3 regions of the Paraburkholderia sp. MM5384-R2 genome follow, and region 1 is predicted to be linked to each of the others. Evidence: predicted binding sites of a transcription regulator. Region 1 holds the regulator's gene; each other region holds the start of a gene.
What was found. The regulator FNR, encoded in region 1, switches genes on or off when oxygen is low (the NO sensors DNR and NnrR bind a similar motif). The targets are predictions, from matches to a motif close to TTGATNNNNATCAA.
Positions count from the first base shown of each region.

Region 1 (5,012 bases):
GGCCCAGGTGCCCCTCGCGCGACCATTGACGCGTTTCGTTGTCGAGCCACAGGATGGCGAATGCCATCGGATTGACACGGTCGAATGTGTCGAGGTGGATGGTCAGGCGCATGATTTTCTCCATCTGTACCAAGTGCGTCCGCAGTAAGCGGCTAGTCGGTTCGTTGCTGTTCATTGACTCAGGACCCACTGGATCAGCGTGTGGGCGTCTTCGGGCGTAAGCGGTCCGCCGCGGTCAGGTGGCAGCGGCATGGCCATGTCGCCCCAATGCGCCTTGCCGCCGACCCGCAGTTTGTGTTCGAGCATCACCTGCGCATTCGGCTCGTTGCGATAACGTTCCGCGATCTGCTGGAACGAAGGGGCGAGAAACGGCGCGTCGCGGGTATGGCAGAACATGCAATGCTGTTGATCGACGAGGGCGGTCGGCTCGGACTGCGCGAACGCCGCGCCGCTTGCTGTCAGCAGGAGCCCGACTACATGCGCGGCCAGGTACGGCGGAAACATGGCTTTCACGAGACACACTCCACGAAAGGTTGCAGGCTCAGTCTACGTTCGACGACGCGGTTGCAATTGACTCACGTCAAGCCGACGTTTGCCCGCGCTCCATCGACCGTTTGCGTGAGTCATCGGGCGTCGCCGGCGCCAGCGGATAAATCAAAGTGGCCCACCGTTTGAGCGAGCACCGGAACGCTGTCGCGCGGCAGGCGCATTTCGACACTCAGCGCGCTGCGGTTGAGCCAGCCGCGCGCCGCGACAGCGAGTCCTGCGGCCGCGCAGAAGAGATAGACGTTCTGCACGATCGCGCCGGCGCTCGCCGACGCAAAAGGTTCGCGCTGCGACGGTGTGATGTCGTGCATGCGTGCAAGATCGGCGACGTACACCAGATCGAGCGGCGCATCGCCCACGAAGTCCTGGCAGCCCGTCAGCCCGCGCAGATCGCTTGCGACGGCCAGGTCGAGGCGATGTCGGCGTGGATCGTAGCGATACAGTCCGCGCGCGAGCACCGCATAGATGTCGATTTCATGCAGGGCCAGCACCGAGGGCGCGGTTCGCCCGCCGTCCGGCCCGCGATTGATGCCGTTGGCCGCCCACAGCAAATTGCTGAGTATCGTGTCGTCCAGCAAGTCGGCAGCGAAGCGGCGCGTTAGATGTTTCATGAACACGTCGTCCTCGTGCAAGCCGGAACTGCAAACGGCACACCGTCATCGTCTACCACCGCGGCATTTAATGATTGACTCAAATCAACCGGCTTTCGCGAACGTGGGACTGTTCGAGGCCTGCCGTCAGGTGATGTCACTCGTTCGATCCGAGTCAGCCGGGATCGCCACCAAAAAATTGGCGACGTTTCAAGCGGGTCTATTCTGAACACATCGGAGCGCCGAGCGTGGCCGCACTCTGGTTATCCGCGCCGCTTCCGTCGGCTTTGTTCAAGCCACGTACTTTCACTCTCACAGGTACCGGCCATGCATATCCATTTCCCGCAGGAACGTCCCGAGTACTGCGCGCGCGATCTCGTCGTCGCCTTTCCGGCGGAGGTCGACGGTGAGCGCGTGCAGTGCGCCATTACCGCGGAGGCGCTGGAAGACCACTTCGGCGCGCCGTCGTTGCGCGAAGACGATCTGATCGAAGCGTTCGATACACACCGGCAGCCTATCGAGGCCGCCGCGCGAAATTTGCTGAAAGAAGTGGGCGCGAAGCCGGTCATGATGCACAGCGGCTACTTCCGCTTCCGCGATTGAAGCCGCGCGGCCGGGCCGCTGATCGGCGCTTTGACTGCGCCGCGCTACGAGACACCACGTCGGCAAGTGGGCGCCGCGGCGAATGCGGCACGGCGCCGCCGCGGCCAACCCGGATCAGCAGTTGCGGGACGGCGTCCAGATTGAGCGCGGCGCGCAGGCGCTCGCGCAGCGAAGCCACTTCGATCGGTTGATTCAGGTAGGAAGCCGTCATGCCTTCGGAGGCGGCGGTGAGCAGCACCCGTTCGAGCGCCTGCCCGGCCGCGAGCCATGCGGCCGCGTCGTCCGTGCCGGTGCCGATGCACAGCAGCAATGGCGAGCCGGCGACGAGCGTCTGATGCGCTGCGGCGGGCTTGACTCCGATCAAACGGCGGCGAGCGCGCGCGGCTAGACGCGGGCGAGAGCTTCTCTGTCGAGAATCCTGATCTGCTTGCCGTGGGTGTCGAGCAGGCCGTCCTTCTGAAACTTCGATAGCATGCGGCTGACGGTTTCGAGTTTCATCCCGAGGTAGCTGCCGATCTCTTCCCGCGTCATGCGCAGATGAAATTCCGCCTGCGAATAACCGCGCGACTTGAGCTTGCCCGACAGGTTCAGCAGGAACGTCGCGACCCGCTGGTCCGCGGACATCGTGCCGAGCAGCATCATCAGCGTCGCCTCGCGCACGATCTCGCCGCCCATCAGCCTGTGCACATGCTGCTGCAATGCCTTGACGTCGCGGCACATGGCTTCGAGCAAATGGAACGGGATGATGCAGACCTTGCTGTCCTCGATGGCGAGCCCATCGCAGCTATGCTTGCCTGAACCGATGCCGTCGAGACCCAGCACATCGCCCGCTAGATGAAACCCGGTGACCTGTTCACGGCCGTCGCGATGCATCACGACAGTCTTGAACGAGCCCGCGCGAACTGCGTAGATGCTCTGGAACGAATCGCCTGCGCGAAACAGGGATTCGCCATTTTTGATCGTGCGCGAAGGGCAGATCAGCGCGTCGACCCGTTCGGTCTCCGTCGCTGTCAGACCTTCCGGCAAGCAGGAAGCACGCATCGCGCAACTCGGGCAGTTGGCGCCGCCGTGCTTCGGCCGGGCCGGTGCGAATCCGGGATCTTTCAGCGCGTGCAGCGGAATCTGCGCGATGGTCCGGGTCTGGGAATATTCGGCAACGTCAGACATGATGGGCTCCGAGATGGTAGAGACCGCGCGCGCAATGCTCGTGGGCAATTCGCTCGATGGTGTTGCATGCAAGATCGAATTCACTGGTCTTGTCGAAGAAGTACTGCGCGCCGTTGGCGACGCACGCCTGCCTGAACCACGTGCCCGAATGATTCGTGAGCACGATCGTGATCACGGTGGACATGCTCCGCGCGAGGTAGCGCAGCAGGTCGATGCCGCTGCCGTCGCTCAGATGTAAATCCATCACCACGACATCGGCTGCCGTCGCGCCGATGCCGTCCAGTGCCGCACCGGGTTCCTCCGCTTCACCGACGATCTCGACGCCTTCGATCGCACCGAAACGCGCGGCGATGCGTTTCCTGATCGAAATCGCGTCGTCCACGAGGAACACGCGTACGGCTGGGTGTGACGGGCTTGAGTTCATGGCTCGAAGTATCGGCCGCGTCGTCTCAAAATAAAATCAGCGGGGAACGAGCTTCGGGTAGGCGAGCGCGAAGTGTTGTAGGGAATTTCCTACATACACTCTGTGACGGCGAAGCAGCCGCGCGAGGAGCCACGGCTGTGACGGGGGTAACGGCGGAGCGGACCCGGTGGCAGCGGCGCCGTGACGGCGCTAGATTTCGTCGTCTTCCCCGAGCAGCTTGTGGCGCAGCGCGTAGCGCACCAGCGCGGCTTCGTGCGGCATCTGCATTTTCTCGAGAATGCGGGTTTTATAGGTGCTTACCGTCTTGCTGCTGACACATAATTCGGTGGCGATTTCCGTGAGGGTTTGTCCTGCGGCGATGCGCCGGAATACGTCGAATTCGCGATCCGACAGGCGCTGGTGGGGCAGTGTGTCGGCGGACTCGTTGAGGCTTTGCGCGAAGCGTTCGGCCATCGCGAGACTGACATAGACGCCGCCGGAGGCGACTTTGCTCACCGCCGAGACCAGTTCCGCGCTCGCGCTCTCCTTGGTGAGATAGCCCGATGCGCCGGCTTTGAACGCACGCACGGCGTACTGCTGCTCCGCATGCATGGTGAGTACGAGGATGCGCAGCGCCGGCATCTCGTCCTTGATCTGCTTGATCAGCTCGACACCGTTGCGCCCCGGCATCGACAGATCCAGCACCAGCACATCGGCCGGGTGCGAGCGAACCAGAGCAATCGTACCGACGCCGTCGCTGGCTTCTCCGACCACTTCGAAGCCGTTTGTGTTTTGCAAAATATGTCGCAGGCCATCGCGCACGAGCGCGTGATCGTCGGCTATCAGCACGCGAATCATGTTAGCGTCTCCTGCTGTTGCACGGCCGCGGCCGGGAACGTGACGGACAGTGAAAAGCCCTTGCCGCTGGACGTATGTATTTCGACGGTGCCGCCTAGCATATGCGCACGTTCGCGGATCCCGAGCAGCCCGAACGATTTTTCGGCGCGCGCGTCCGAACGGCCCGCGCCATGACCGTTGTCCGCCACTCGCACAATGCAGGCGTCCTCTTCGCGGCGCACCGTCAGCATGACGACCGTGGCCTGCGCGTGGCGGGCGACGTTGGTGAGCGCCTCCTGCACGATGCGGAATAGTGTGGTTGCGCCTGCCGGCGTAAAGGGTGTGTCGCCGACTTCGATGTCACGTTTCACCTCGATGCCGTAGCGGTTCGTAAAGTCGTTGGCGAGCCATTCGATGGCCGGGATCAGGCCGAGATCGTCGAGCATGACCGGGCGCAGGTCGGCCGCGATCCGGCGCACCGACGCGACCGTCGCGTCGATCAGCCGTCGCATGTCGCTGAGTTGTCGCAGAATCCCGGACTCGGCGGTGGCTTCGAGCGCCTGTTCGACCGATGAAAGGTCCATTTTCAGTGCGGTCAACTGCTGGCCGAGGTCGTCGTGCAATTCGCGGGCAATACGGGTTTTTTCGTCCTCGCGAACCATCTGCAGATTGGCCGACAGTTCGCGCAATTCCTCGCGCGATTTGCGCTGCGCGTTCTCCGCTTTGACCCGTTCCGTGATGTCGCGCAGCATGACGGTGTACAGCTTGCTGTCACCGTCGGCCACCTGGGAAATCGACGCTTCGATCGGAAATTCTTCGCCGTTGCTGCGCAGCCCGAATAGCACGCGCTGCTGTTTGCCCATCTG
Region 1 covers NZ_JACHDI010000001.1:189,942-194,953, forward strand. Annotated here, with positions in the region: gene HDG37_RS00890 (DUF3564 domain-containing protein) at 1-112, opposite strand, end outside; gene HDG37_RS00895 (c-type cytochrome) at 172-504, opposite strand; partial or broken gene HDG37_RS00900 (nitroreductase family protein) at 624-1,187, opposite strand; gene HDG37_RS00905 (DUF1488 domain-containing protein) at 1,464-1,739, shown strand; partial or broken gene HDG37_RS00910 (nitroreductase family protein) at 1,789-2,091, opposite strand; gene fnr (fumarate/nitrate reduction transcriptional regulator Fnr) at 2,124-2,906, opposite strand; gene HDG37_RS00920 (response regulator transcription factor) at 2,899-3,330, opposite strand; gene HDG37_RS00925 (response regulator transcription factor) at 3,520-4,167, opposite strand; gene HDG37_RS00930 (PAS domain S-box protein) at 4,164-5,012, opposite strand, start outside.

Region 2 (5,012 bases), on a different contig from region 1:
ACCAGAATTCGTGCATACATGTTGGACTCCCTGTGAAAGCGCTGGCATGAACCGAAGCGGTGCCGTCGCGTGTCTGCAGCGACAGTGTGAAGCGCGCGCCGCCGCGCGGCTTGACGCAGGTCAATGGGCCACCGCTCGGCCCCGCCGCTTGCGAGCGGCCCGCAACAACGCCGCCATTCGGCCCGACACAGCGGAGGAATGCCATGCGGTTGCTGGCGCGGATAGCGGGACGCTGGCCGCGCACCTGCCCCAGCGGGCGCCAACTCACACGATCCAGTCTATAGCTAAACGTTGTCGTAGATTCCGGGAAAAGGCGCAACCATCGCCTCTCGCTCCTCGTTCGAACCCCATGCGCAGGTAAAACTCATGCCTGTCATGAAAAGCTCCCATCTTCAATATGGCTTCTTGCGCGTGACAACGCGCCGGAACTGGTGACGACTTCGATCTCCCTCTTTACGAGGCCAGCCGCGTACGCATCGACATGACCTGCGCGGGCCCCATCGTATCGCTCGACATCGAGGATGACGGCCTGGGTGTCGCGCTGGATCGGTCGCAGGGAACAGATTCATTCGGTTTGCTCGGCATTCGCGAACGCGTGCGGCAGTTGCGCGGCAACGTGTCGTTCACCAGCTCGCCGGGCCATGGCTTCAGGATCTCGATCCAGATACCGGCCGACGCGCTCGCGTAATGCTCACGCGCTGTCGCGCCCCGCTGCCGCGGGTTACTCTGCGGGCGCATCCTCGGTGCTTGGCTCGCGCATGAGCAGCACCGGACAGGTCGAGAAACGCAGCACCCGCTCCGCCACGCTGCCGATCACGAGGCGCCGCACGCCGCGTCGCCCATGCGTGCCCAGCACAAGCAGATCGGCGTGGATCTGCTCGCCGTAGCGCAGCACGATCGCGGCGACGTCGTCGGACAGGCTCTCCGACTCGATCATTTCAGGGCGGCAAGGCACATCGGCGGCGGCGCAGGCCTGTTCGGCCTCCTCCAACACCAATTGGCCGTCCTGGCGCAAGGCTTCGACGAGCGTGAGCGGGTCGTAATAGCCGGCATAGGAAAAGAGCGGCGTCTTGTCGACCACATAAACCGGATGCACGACGCCCTTCGTCAACGCGGCGAGATTCACCGCTTCTTTCAGCGCGCGTTTCGAGAAAGTACTGCCGTCTAGCGCGACGAGGATATGTTGGTACATGCCGATTCTCCACTGAGGTTGGATTTGTCAACGCGCGTGGCGCGCCCCTGCTACAGATAAAAGGGCCCGCCCGGACTGCCCGGATACGGCTCCCGCCACTCGCCGTGCGGCACGTCGTCCGCCCGCAACGACGACGCGCCGCGCGGACACACGAGCACGGGACACGCCGCGTCGCGCAGCGTGCGCGACGTCACGTGCCCCGGCAACGGGTGCGGCGCGCCGCGCATGCCGTGCGAACCCATCACGATCAGGTCCGCGTGCCAGCGTTGTGCTTCGTCGAAAATCGCGCTCGACGCATCGCCGGAATCATCGTCGAACTCGAGCAACGCGGTTTCGGCCGCGCGCCGGCTTTGTTCGAGCATCGCCGCGCCGCGCCGCAAGACATCGATTCGATGCTGCGACACGACTTCGAACGGTAACCATTCGCACCACGCGAAGCGGTCGTCGGCCGCGTAGACGACCTTGATGCGCGCGTCGGGCGGCGCTACCGCGAGCGCGGTGCGCAGCGCGTCGAGCGCGGTGTCGCTGCCATCGATCGCGACCAGTACGCGGCTCACCGCCGCGGCATCGCTCGCGTCGGTCGACCTCGCCGGCATGTACAGCACCGGACGGCCGATCGACGCGACCAGTTCCTCGGGATCGATGCGGCTGTCCCAGCGATGTTCACGCGGATGCGCGGCCACCGCGACCAGATCCGCGTCCCATTGCGTCGCCGTGTGGGCGAGCGCTTCGGCCGCGCCCTGATGCAGCGCGGTGAGATCGACGATCTCGGCGTCGGTCGCCGCGACGACGCCGTGCAACGCGATCACCGCGTCGCGCAGCGCGGCCTGCGCGCCGTGCAGCATCGCGCGATGCGCCTCGCACCAGTCCGGATAGCTGAGCATCAGCGTCGGATAAAGCGCGGCAGGATTGCAAACGATATCGACGAGACGAAAGCGCGCATCCGCCGCGGCCAACTGCCGGGCGACGCGCGTGCCGAGCGGCAGTCCGCTGCCGCCCGCAGACGCGATCATCACGCGGTGGAAGGTGTTGCGCCCGGCAGCAGTGTTCATCGGCTCTCCTCGGATCGTCGCACCGCGAGGCGGCGCGTCAACCGCGTCGCTTCACACCTCGGCCCGTGACGGGGACGCCAACGGTTCGCGCTTAGATGATGAACGCCGACGCCGCGCGCGGCTTGATCTGTATCAAGCGCCAACGGCTCGCTAGCGGATCACGGGCGGACCGCGAGCACGGCCGCGCCGGTCAGGTTGCCGTTGCGCAGATCGTCGAGCGCGCGGTTCGCGTCGCGCAACGCGTAAGTCGTCGTCTCGATCGCGAGCTGCATCTCGGCGGCGCTGCGCATGAACTGAAGCCCATCGTCGCGGGTCAGATTCGCGACCGACACCACCCGCCGCTCGCCCCACAGAAACGCGTACGGGAACGACGGAATGTCGCTCATATGAATGCCGCCGCACACCACCACGCCGCCTTTCGCGACCGCCTGCAACGCCAGCGGCACCAGTGCGCCGACCGGCGCGAACAGCAGCGCGGCGTCGAGTTCGCCGGGCGGTGCCTCGTCGCTGCCGCCGGCCCATGCCGCGCCGAGGCGCAGCGCGAGTTGCTGGGCCGCGTGGTCGCCGGGACGCGTGAACGCATAGACGGTGCGCTGCTGGTGACGCGCCACCTGCGCGACGAGATGCGCGGCCGCGCCGAAACCATAGATGCCGATCCGTTCGGCGTCGCCCGCCATGCTCAACGTGCGATAGCCGATCAGACCCGCGCACAGCAGCGGCGCGGCCTCGATATCGCTGTAGTGCGGCGGCAGATGAAAACAGTAGCGGCTGTCGGCGACCGTGCGCTCGGCGTAGCCGCCGTCGATCGTGTAGCCGGTGAAGCCAGCGTCGTCGCAGAGATTTTCGCGGGCGGACAGACAGTAGCGGCAGTGGCCGCAGGTGCGCCCGACCCACGGCACGCCGACCCGCTCGCCCACCGTGAAACCGCTGACGCCCGCGCCCAATTCGGCCACCACGCCGACGATTTCGTGGCCGGGAATCACCGGCCGCTTTGGATGCTCGAGCTCGCGGTCGACCAGATGCAGGTCCGTGCGGCACACGCCGCACGCATGAACGTCGATCAGGATCTCGCCGGCACCGGGCCGCGGATCAGGCACTTCCCGCTCGGTCAGCGTCGCCGAGCTGCCGTCGAACACCATCGCTCGCATCGGGTTCTCCTTCAGATGCTTCGGCGGCGACAAGTTGCCGTCATCGCAGACAGCGAGGCGCGCGCCGTTCTCATCAGCGTAGGCGCGCCATTGTGTCGCGCGATCGGCCCGCGCCGTAGACCGTTTGATCGAAGTCAATAAGGGGCGGTTTCGCCGCCCGTACACTGATCTTATTCCTGATACGGGAGTACGTGCCGTGATTGCGCGAATCCGAAACTGTCTGCTCGTGTGCTCGGCGTGCGCGCTGACGGCCGGCGTTGCCTATGGCGAGCCCGAGCTGAGCGCGGTGGGCCGTTATTGGCGCAGGACGCGCACACGCTCGTGCAATGGGTACTTAGCCAATAAGGACTCGATGCGCACGCAGCGGGCCCGCTGCCGGCGCGCGATGGCGCCGGCAATGCGAGTCAGTTGTATACATTGCGGAGACATGTCATGCGTTTGACTGTTCATCTCGACACGTTCGATCGTGTCAACCCGATGGCCTTCGCCATTCTCTGGCTCGACAAGGACACGCGGCAATGGTCGCGCGAAGGTCATTTCGGGCTCGAGTTGCCCGAATGGGGCACGTTGCATATGGATTGCGGCAATACGCTCGTGTGCGCGCCGCATAGCTGCGCGCCGGTCTGCGTGCTCGAGGGGCTCAATCTGAATCAGCTCGACGGGCCGTTCGAAGGCGAGGTCGGTCGCGTGCAGTGGTGCGCCGAGCACGGCCGCATCCTCGCGAGCGGCCACTGGCGCGTGCAATGCATCGACGTCGAACGGACGGCACCGGAAAACGGCGTATTCGCAACCGGCGAAGACGCCTGAATCGGCACAGCTCCGGCGTACCGCGTCGCCGATGCCATGACTCGCCGCCGGATATTTTCGTGAGTGCGCTCGCAACGATGCGATCGCACTGCGCCCCGCCGAATTCGAACACGTCGCGCTCGGCGAGATCGAGTGCCTGAGCACGCGACTCGCGCAACATGCTGCGCGCGTTCCCGAGCGGCTGAAAGCGCCGTGGCTGCGCACGCAGATTCGCGCCGCGCACACTACATCGCGATCACCTTGCCATGGTTCAGGATATTGTGCGGATCGAGCGCGAGCTTGATCGCCTTCATCGCGGCGAGTTCGGCCGGCGAGCGTGACAGGCCGAGCACGCCCAGCTTCTCCTCGCCGATCCCATGCTCGGCCGATACCGAGCCGCCCATCTCCCCCGTCAGCTCATAGACGACGCGCTTGACGTCGTTGATGGCCTCGTCGGTCCAGCCAGGTTCTTGCACCACTACGTGCAGATTGCCGTCGCCGAGATGCCCATAGACGAGGATCGTCGCTTGCGGCCAGCGTGCGCGCAACCGCTCGTCGCAACGCTGCGCCGCGTCGCCCGCCTGCGCGACCGCGAAGCTGATGTCGAACGAGACGCGTCCCGGGATCAGGCGCGGATATTCGGCTGGCGCGTCGCGAATCGCCCAGAACGCCGCGGCGCCCGCGTCCGATTGCGCGATTGCGGCGTCGGCGATCACGCCGGCGTTCAACATGTCGGCGAGGAATTCCTCGAAAGCCGCCGACTGCCGTTCCGGGTCCGCGCCGCAAGTCTCGAGCAATACGTAGTAGGCGTGATCGCTCGCGAGCGGCACGCGC
Region 2 covers NZ_JACHDI010000002.1:236,732-241,743, forward strand. Annotated here, with positions in the region: gene HDG37_RS05015 (universal stress protein) at 1-20, opposite strand, end outside; partial or broken gene HDG37_RS05020 (histidine kinase) at 470-688, shown strand; gene HDG37_RS05025 (universal stress protein) at 722-1,192, opposite strand; gene HDG37_RS05030 (universal stress protein) at 1,243-2,244, opposite strand; gene HDG37_RS05035 (zinc-dependent alcohol dehydrogenase family protein) at 2,403-3,392, opposite strand; gene HDG37_RS05040 (DUF3564 domain-containing protein) at 3,825-4,199, shown strand; gene HDG37_RS05045 (FAD-binding oxidoreductase) at 4,424-5,012, opposite strand, start outside.
Region 2: the regulator FNR is predicted to act here: its motif matches at 2,367-2,380, upstream of HDG37_RS05030 (universal stress protein).

Region 3 (5,012 bases), on a different contig from region 1:
GAACCGGGCTATAAAGCAGGCATCGCCAAATCACGGAGAGCATCATGAACGCCGGGTTGCTGCAAGGGTCCTGTCACTGCGGGGCCGTCAAGTTCGAAGTTCGCACCGAAATCGTTCCGGCTGGTCGTTGCAACTGCAGCCTGTGTCGCCGCAAGGGCGCGCTGATGACACCGCTCTTTCCCGCCAGTCAGTTGAAGATTCTGAGTGGCGAGGATTCGCTGACGCTATACCAGTTCAACACGAAGGTCGCGAAACACTACTTCTGCAAGCATTGCGGCATCTATCCTTTTCATCAGACGCGCAAGGATCCGCAGCAATGGCGCGTCAATATCGGCTGCCTCGACGGGGTCGATCCTTACGCGCTCGAAGCCGGCGTGGCCGATGGCGCGAGTCTTTCCGTGCTGGAGGACGCATGAAACGCCTGTTTGCCATCGCTGTGTTCGTGGCGGGCGGCTTCGCGGCCGAACTCGCGCATCCGTTGCAGTGTTCATTGATCCAGTCGAGCGGCGTGCAACTCAAACGCCGCAGCAGATAATCCGTCGATGGAAACCTCCGACCACGTACTGATCGTCGATGACGATCGCGGTATCCGTGAACTGCTCGCGGGATACCTCGAGAAAAACGGCGTGCGTGTCTCGCTCGCGGCCAATGGCCGCCAGATGCGCGCCGCGCTCGAGAACGGCGCGCCCGACCTGATCGTGCTCGACCTGATGCTGCCCGGCGAAGACGGCCTCGTGCTGTGCCGCGAGTTGCGCGCGGGCAAGTTCCGCACAGTGCCGATCCTGATGCTGACGGCGCGCAGCGAGGAAGCGGACCGGATCGTCGGCCTCGAAATGGGCGCCGACGATTACCTGACCAAACCGTTCGCCGCACGCGAGTTGCTCGCGCGAATCCGTTCGGTGCTGCGCCGCGCGCGCATGCTGCCGCCCGGCATGGAGGTGACGGAGTCGGCGCCGATGCTGTGCTTCGGCGACTGGCGGCTCGACACGACCGCGCGCCATCTGCTCGACGCGGACGGAACCGAGGTGGCGTTGAGCGGCGCGGAGTACCGTCTGTTGCGTGTGTTTCTCGATCATCCGCAGCGCGTGCTCACGCGCGATCAGTTGCTGAACCTCACCCAGGGACGCCAGGCCGATCCGTTCGACCGCTCGATCGATCTGATGGTGAGCCGCCTGCGTCAACGCCTGCGGGACGGCGCGCGCGAGCCGCGCTACATCAAGACGCTGCGCAGCGAGGGCTATGTGTTTTCAGCGGCCGTGACCGCGATCGGAGATCCGCAATGAGCGCATCTCCATCACCGTCGTTGCTGCGCTGGCCGCATTGGCCGCGCACGCTGTTCGCGCGGCTCGCGGTGATTTTGTTCGTCGGGCTCGCGCTCGCGCAGGCGCTGTCGTTCTGGCTCACGATGACCGAGCGCGACCAGACGATGACCAACATCATGATGGGCTACATCGAGCGCGAGGTGGCGAGCTCGGTCGCGCTGCTCGATCATCTGCCGCCCGACGAGCGCGCCCAGTGGCTGCCGCGGCTCGCGCGGCGCAGCTATGAGTTCGTGCTCGGCCCGGGCGTGCCAGGCACCCCGGTCGACGCGAGCCTGTCGGCGCGCGTCGCGCAGTCGATCGGCGATGGCATCGGCACGCGCTATCCGTTGACCGTCAACGCAGTGCCGGGCGATCGCGAGCGTCTGCAGGTGCACCTGAAACTGAGCGACGGCACGCCGCTCACCATCGACCTGCGGCCGATGCCCGGCGCCCCGTTGTCGCGCTGGCTGCCGCTCGTGCTGACGCTGCAGCTGCTCGTGCTCGCGGCCTGCTGCTGGCTGGCGGTACGGCTCGCGACGCGCCCGCTCAATCAGCTCGCAGTCGCGGCCGACACGCTCGGCCCCGACCTGAAGGCCGCGCGTCTGCGCGAAGCCGGTCCGTCCGAAGTGGCGCGCGCCGCGCGCGCGTTCAACGCGATGCAGGATCGGATCGCCACGTACATGACCGAGCGCATGCAGATTCTCGCGGCGATTTCGCACGATTTGCAGACGCCGATCACGCGCATGCGTCTGCGTGTCGACACGATGGACAACGACAGCGAGGCCGCAAAGCTGCGCCAGGATCTGCAGGAAATGGAGGCGCTGGTCAAGGAAGGGGTCACCTATGCACGCACGATGCATGGCACGACCGAGGTGCCGCGCCGCATCGATCCCGATGCGCTGTTCGACAGCCTGGTCTGCGACTACGTCGACGCGGGTCAGCAAGTGTCGCTGCAGGGCCACTTCGGCCAGTCGCTGACGATGCGTCCGCAGGCGTTGAAGCGCATCGTCGGCAATCTGGTCGATAACGCGCTGAGGTACGGCGGCGCCGCGCAGATCGATATCGGGGCGTTGCACGATGGCGAGGCTACCGTGTCGGTGCTCGATCGCGGTCCCGGCATTCCGGTCGAGTCGCTGGAGACGGTGTTCGAGCCGTTCGTGCGGCTCGAAGGGTCGCGCAATCGTCAAACGGGCGGCACGGGGCTGGGGCTCGCGATCGCGCGGCAACTCGCGCTCGCGATGGACGCGACGCTCACGCTGCACAACCGCGTCGGCGGCGGTCTCGAAGCGCGACTGACGTTGAGGAAGTTGCGCGAGTCATAGTTGGACCTCTTGCGGCGCGGCCACGCGGGCGATTCCGTCAGAAAAATTCACAAAGCCCGCCATTATGAAATCGTCATCGGGTTTGGACTATTAATGACCCCCGCGCGCCATTTCGAGCTGTGGCTCTGGTGCTTCTCAGTAGTTCTGAACGACCACCGGTTCAGCTCGCTTCAGCGATTCCCCATCATTTGAGAAAACCGCTGCGGTGATGCGGCAGGTCGCATCATTGTTAAATCATCGATATTCAAAGCGACTTATCGATGCGAGCGATTCAGATGCGTGGTGAATTGTTAATTCGCAAATTCAACCAGATTCGGCAACGCAGCATCGATGGATTCGATCGCATAGCGAGGCACAGTCCGTTACCTTGTCTTCGATAAATTGACAAACACCAACGGACAGACCATTCTTTTCGTGTGGTGGTTGCAGAGTAGCGCGGCTGATCAACAGCAAGATTGGCCGAGAGACACGTTTCGTTCGAATCTGATTACAGATCCTTGTTAAAAAGGTAACTAAAAGGAATCCGAATGGCGTCCACTCCACAAAAGATGTCAAAAATGCAACTCACCGGGATGGTGGTGGGCGGCATGGTCGGAGCCGGGATCTTTTCCCTGCCGCGCACTTTTGCCAGTGCCACCGGTCCGTTGGGCGCCGTGATTGCCTGGCTGATTGCGGGCACGGGCATGTATATGCTGGCGCGCGTATTTCAGGCGCTGGCCGAACGCAAGCCCGAACTGGACGCCGGCGTGTTTGCGTATGCGAAAGCGGGCTTTGGCGACTATCCGGGCTTTCTCTCCGCATTTGGCTATTGGATCGGTAGCTGTATCGGCAACGTTTCTTACTGGGTGCTGATCAAGTCGACACTCGGCGCGTTTTTTCCCGTGTTCGGCGACGGCAATACGGTCGTCGCGATCGTCGTTGCATCGATCGGCATCTGGCTATTTCATTTCATGATCCTGAAGGGCGTGCAGCAGGCGGCCTTCATCAACAGTATCGTCACGGTCGCCAAGGTCATTCCGATTCTCGTGTTCATCTTGATCCTGATCTTCGGTTTCCGGTTGGACCTGTTCCAGGCCAACCTCTACGGCGGAGGACTCGAAGGCAATATCCTCGAGCAGGTGCGGGCCACGATGCTGGTCACCGTGTTCGTGTTCATCGGTATCGAAGGGGCGAGCGTTTATTCCCGTTATGCGAAGAAGCGCTCCGATGTCGGCCAGTCGACGATTCTCGGCTTCGTCGTCGTGACCTCGCTGATGGTGCTCGTGACGATGCTGCCTTACGCAGTGCTCCAGCGCGCCGACATCGCGGCCATGCGGCAGCCGTCGATGGCGGCGGTGCTCGAAGCGGTGGTCGGTCATTGGGGCGCGGTTTTCGTCAGCATAGGTTTGCTGATTTCGGTACTGGGCGCTTATCTCGCCTGGTCGCTGATCTGCGCCGAAGTGCTGTTCACGGCGGCAAAGACCGAAGACATGCCCGCCGTATTCGCGAGGGAAAACGCCAACAAGGTACCTGCCAATGCATTGTGGCTGACCAACATCGTGGTGCAGCTGCTCGTCATCAGCACCTACTTCTCGCGCGATGCGTTCGCGCTGATGCTGAATCTGACGAGCGCGATGTCGTTGATTCCGTACCTCTTCGTCGCGGCGTTCGGCTGCATGAACGCGAATCGCGGCGACGGTTACGACGTGCGCGCCGACGAGCGCCGGCGTGACTTCATCATGGCCGCAATCGCCTCGATCTATACGGTCTTCATGATCTGGGCGGGTGGCCTGAAATTCATTCTGCTTTCCGCCGTGCTGTATGCGCCAGGAACGGCGCTTTATATCTGGGCTCGGCGCGAGCAGAACAAGAATGTCTTCATCGTTTCCGACTGGATCATTTTTATCGTTGCGATCATTGGCGCGATCATCGGCATCTATGGCCTCGTAACCGGAAGGATCGCGATTTAGCTTTAATGAAATCCGATTGAACAGAGCGGGCCAACATTGGCATTCAGGAGATCATCATGGCGAACACGGACGCGAAAGCGGGTGAATTGGGTGTCTACTCGGAAGTCGGGCAGCTGCGCAAAGTGATGGTCTGCGCACCGGGGCTCGCGCATCAGCGTCTTACCCCGAGCAATTGCGATGAACTGCTGTTCGACGACGTACTGTGGGTCGAGAACGCGAAGCGCGACCACTTCGACTTCGTCACGAAGATGCGCGACCGCGGCGTCGAAGTGGTGGAGATGCACAATCTGCTCGCCGAAACGGTCGCGGTGCCCGAAGGCAAGAAGTGGATTCTCGACAACCAGGTGGTGCCGAATCAGGTCGGCCTCGGCTTTATTGATGAATTGAGAAGCTATCTGGAAGGGCTCGACAATCGCAAGCTTGCCGAAACGCTGATTGGC
Region 3 covers NZ_JACHDI010000002.1:412,594-417,605, forward strand. Annotated here, with positions in the region: gene HDG37_RS05765 (GFA family protein) at 45-416, shown strand; gene HDG37_RS39060 (hypothetical protein) at 413-535, shown strand; gene HDG37_RS05770 (response regulator) at 543-1,283, shown strand; gene HDG37_RS05775 (ATP-binding protein) at 1,280-2,623, shown strand; gene HDG37_RS05780 (basic amino acid/polyamine antiporter) at 3,151-4,572, shown strand; gene HDG37_RS05785 (arginine deiminase) at 4,698-5,012, shown strand, end outside.
Region 3: the regulator FNR is predicted to act here: its motif matches at 3,005-3,018, upstream of HDG37_RS05780 (basic amino acid/polyamine antiporter).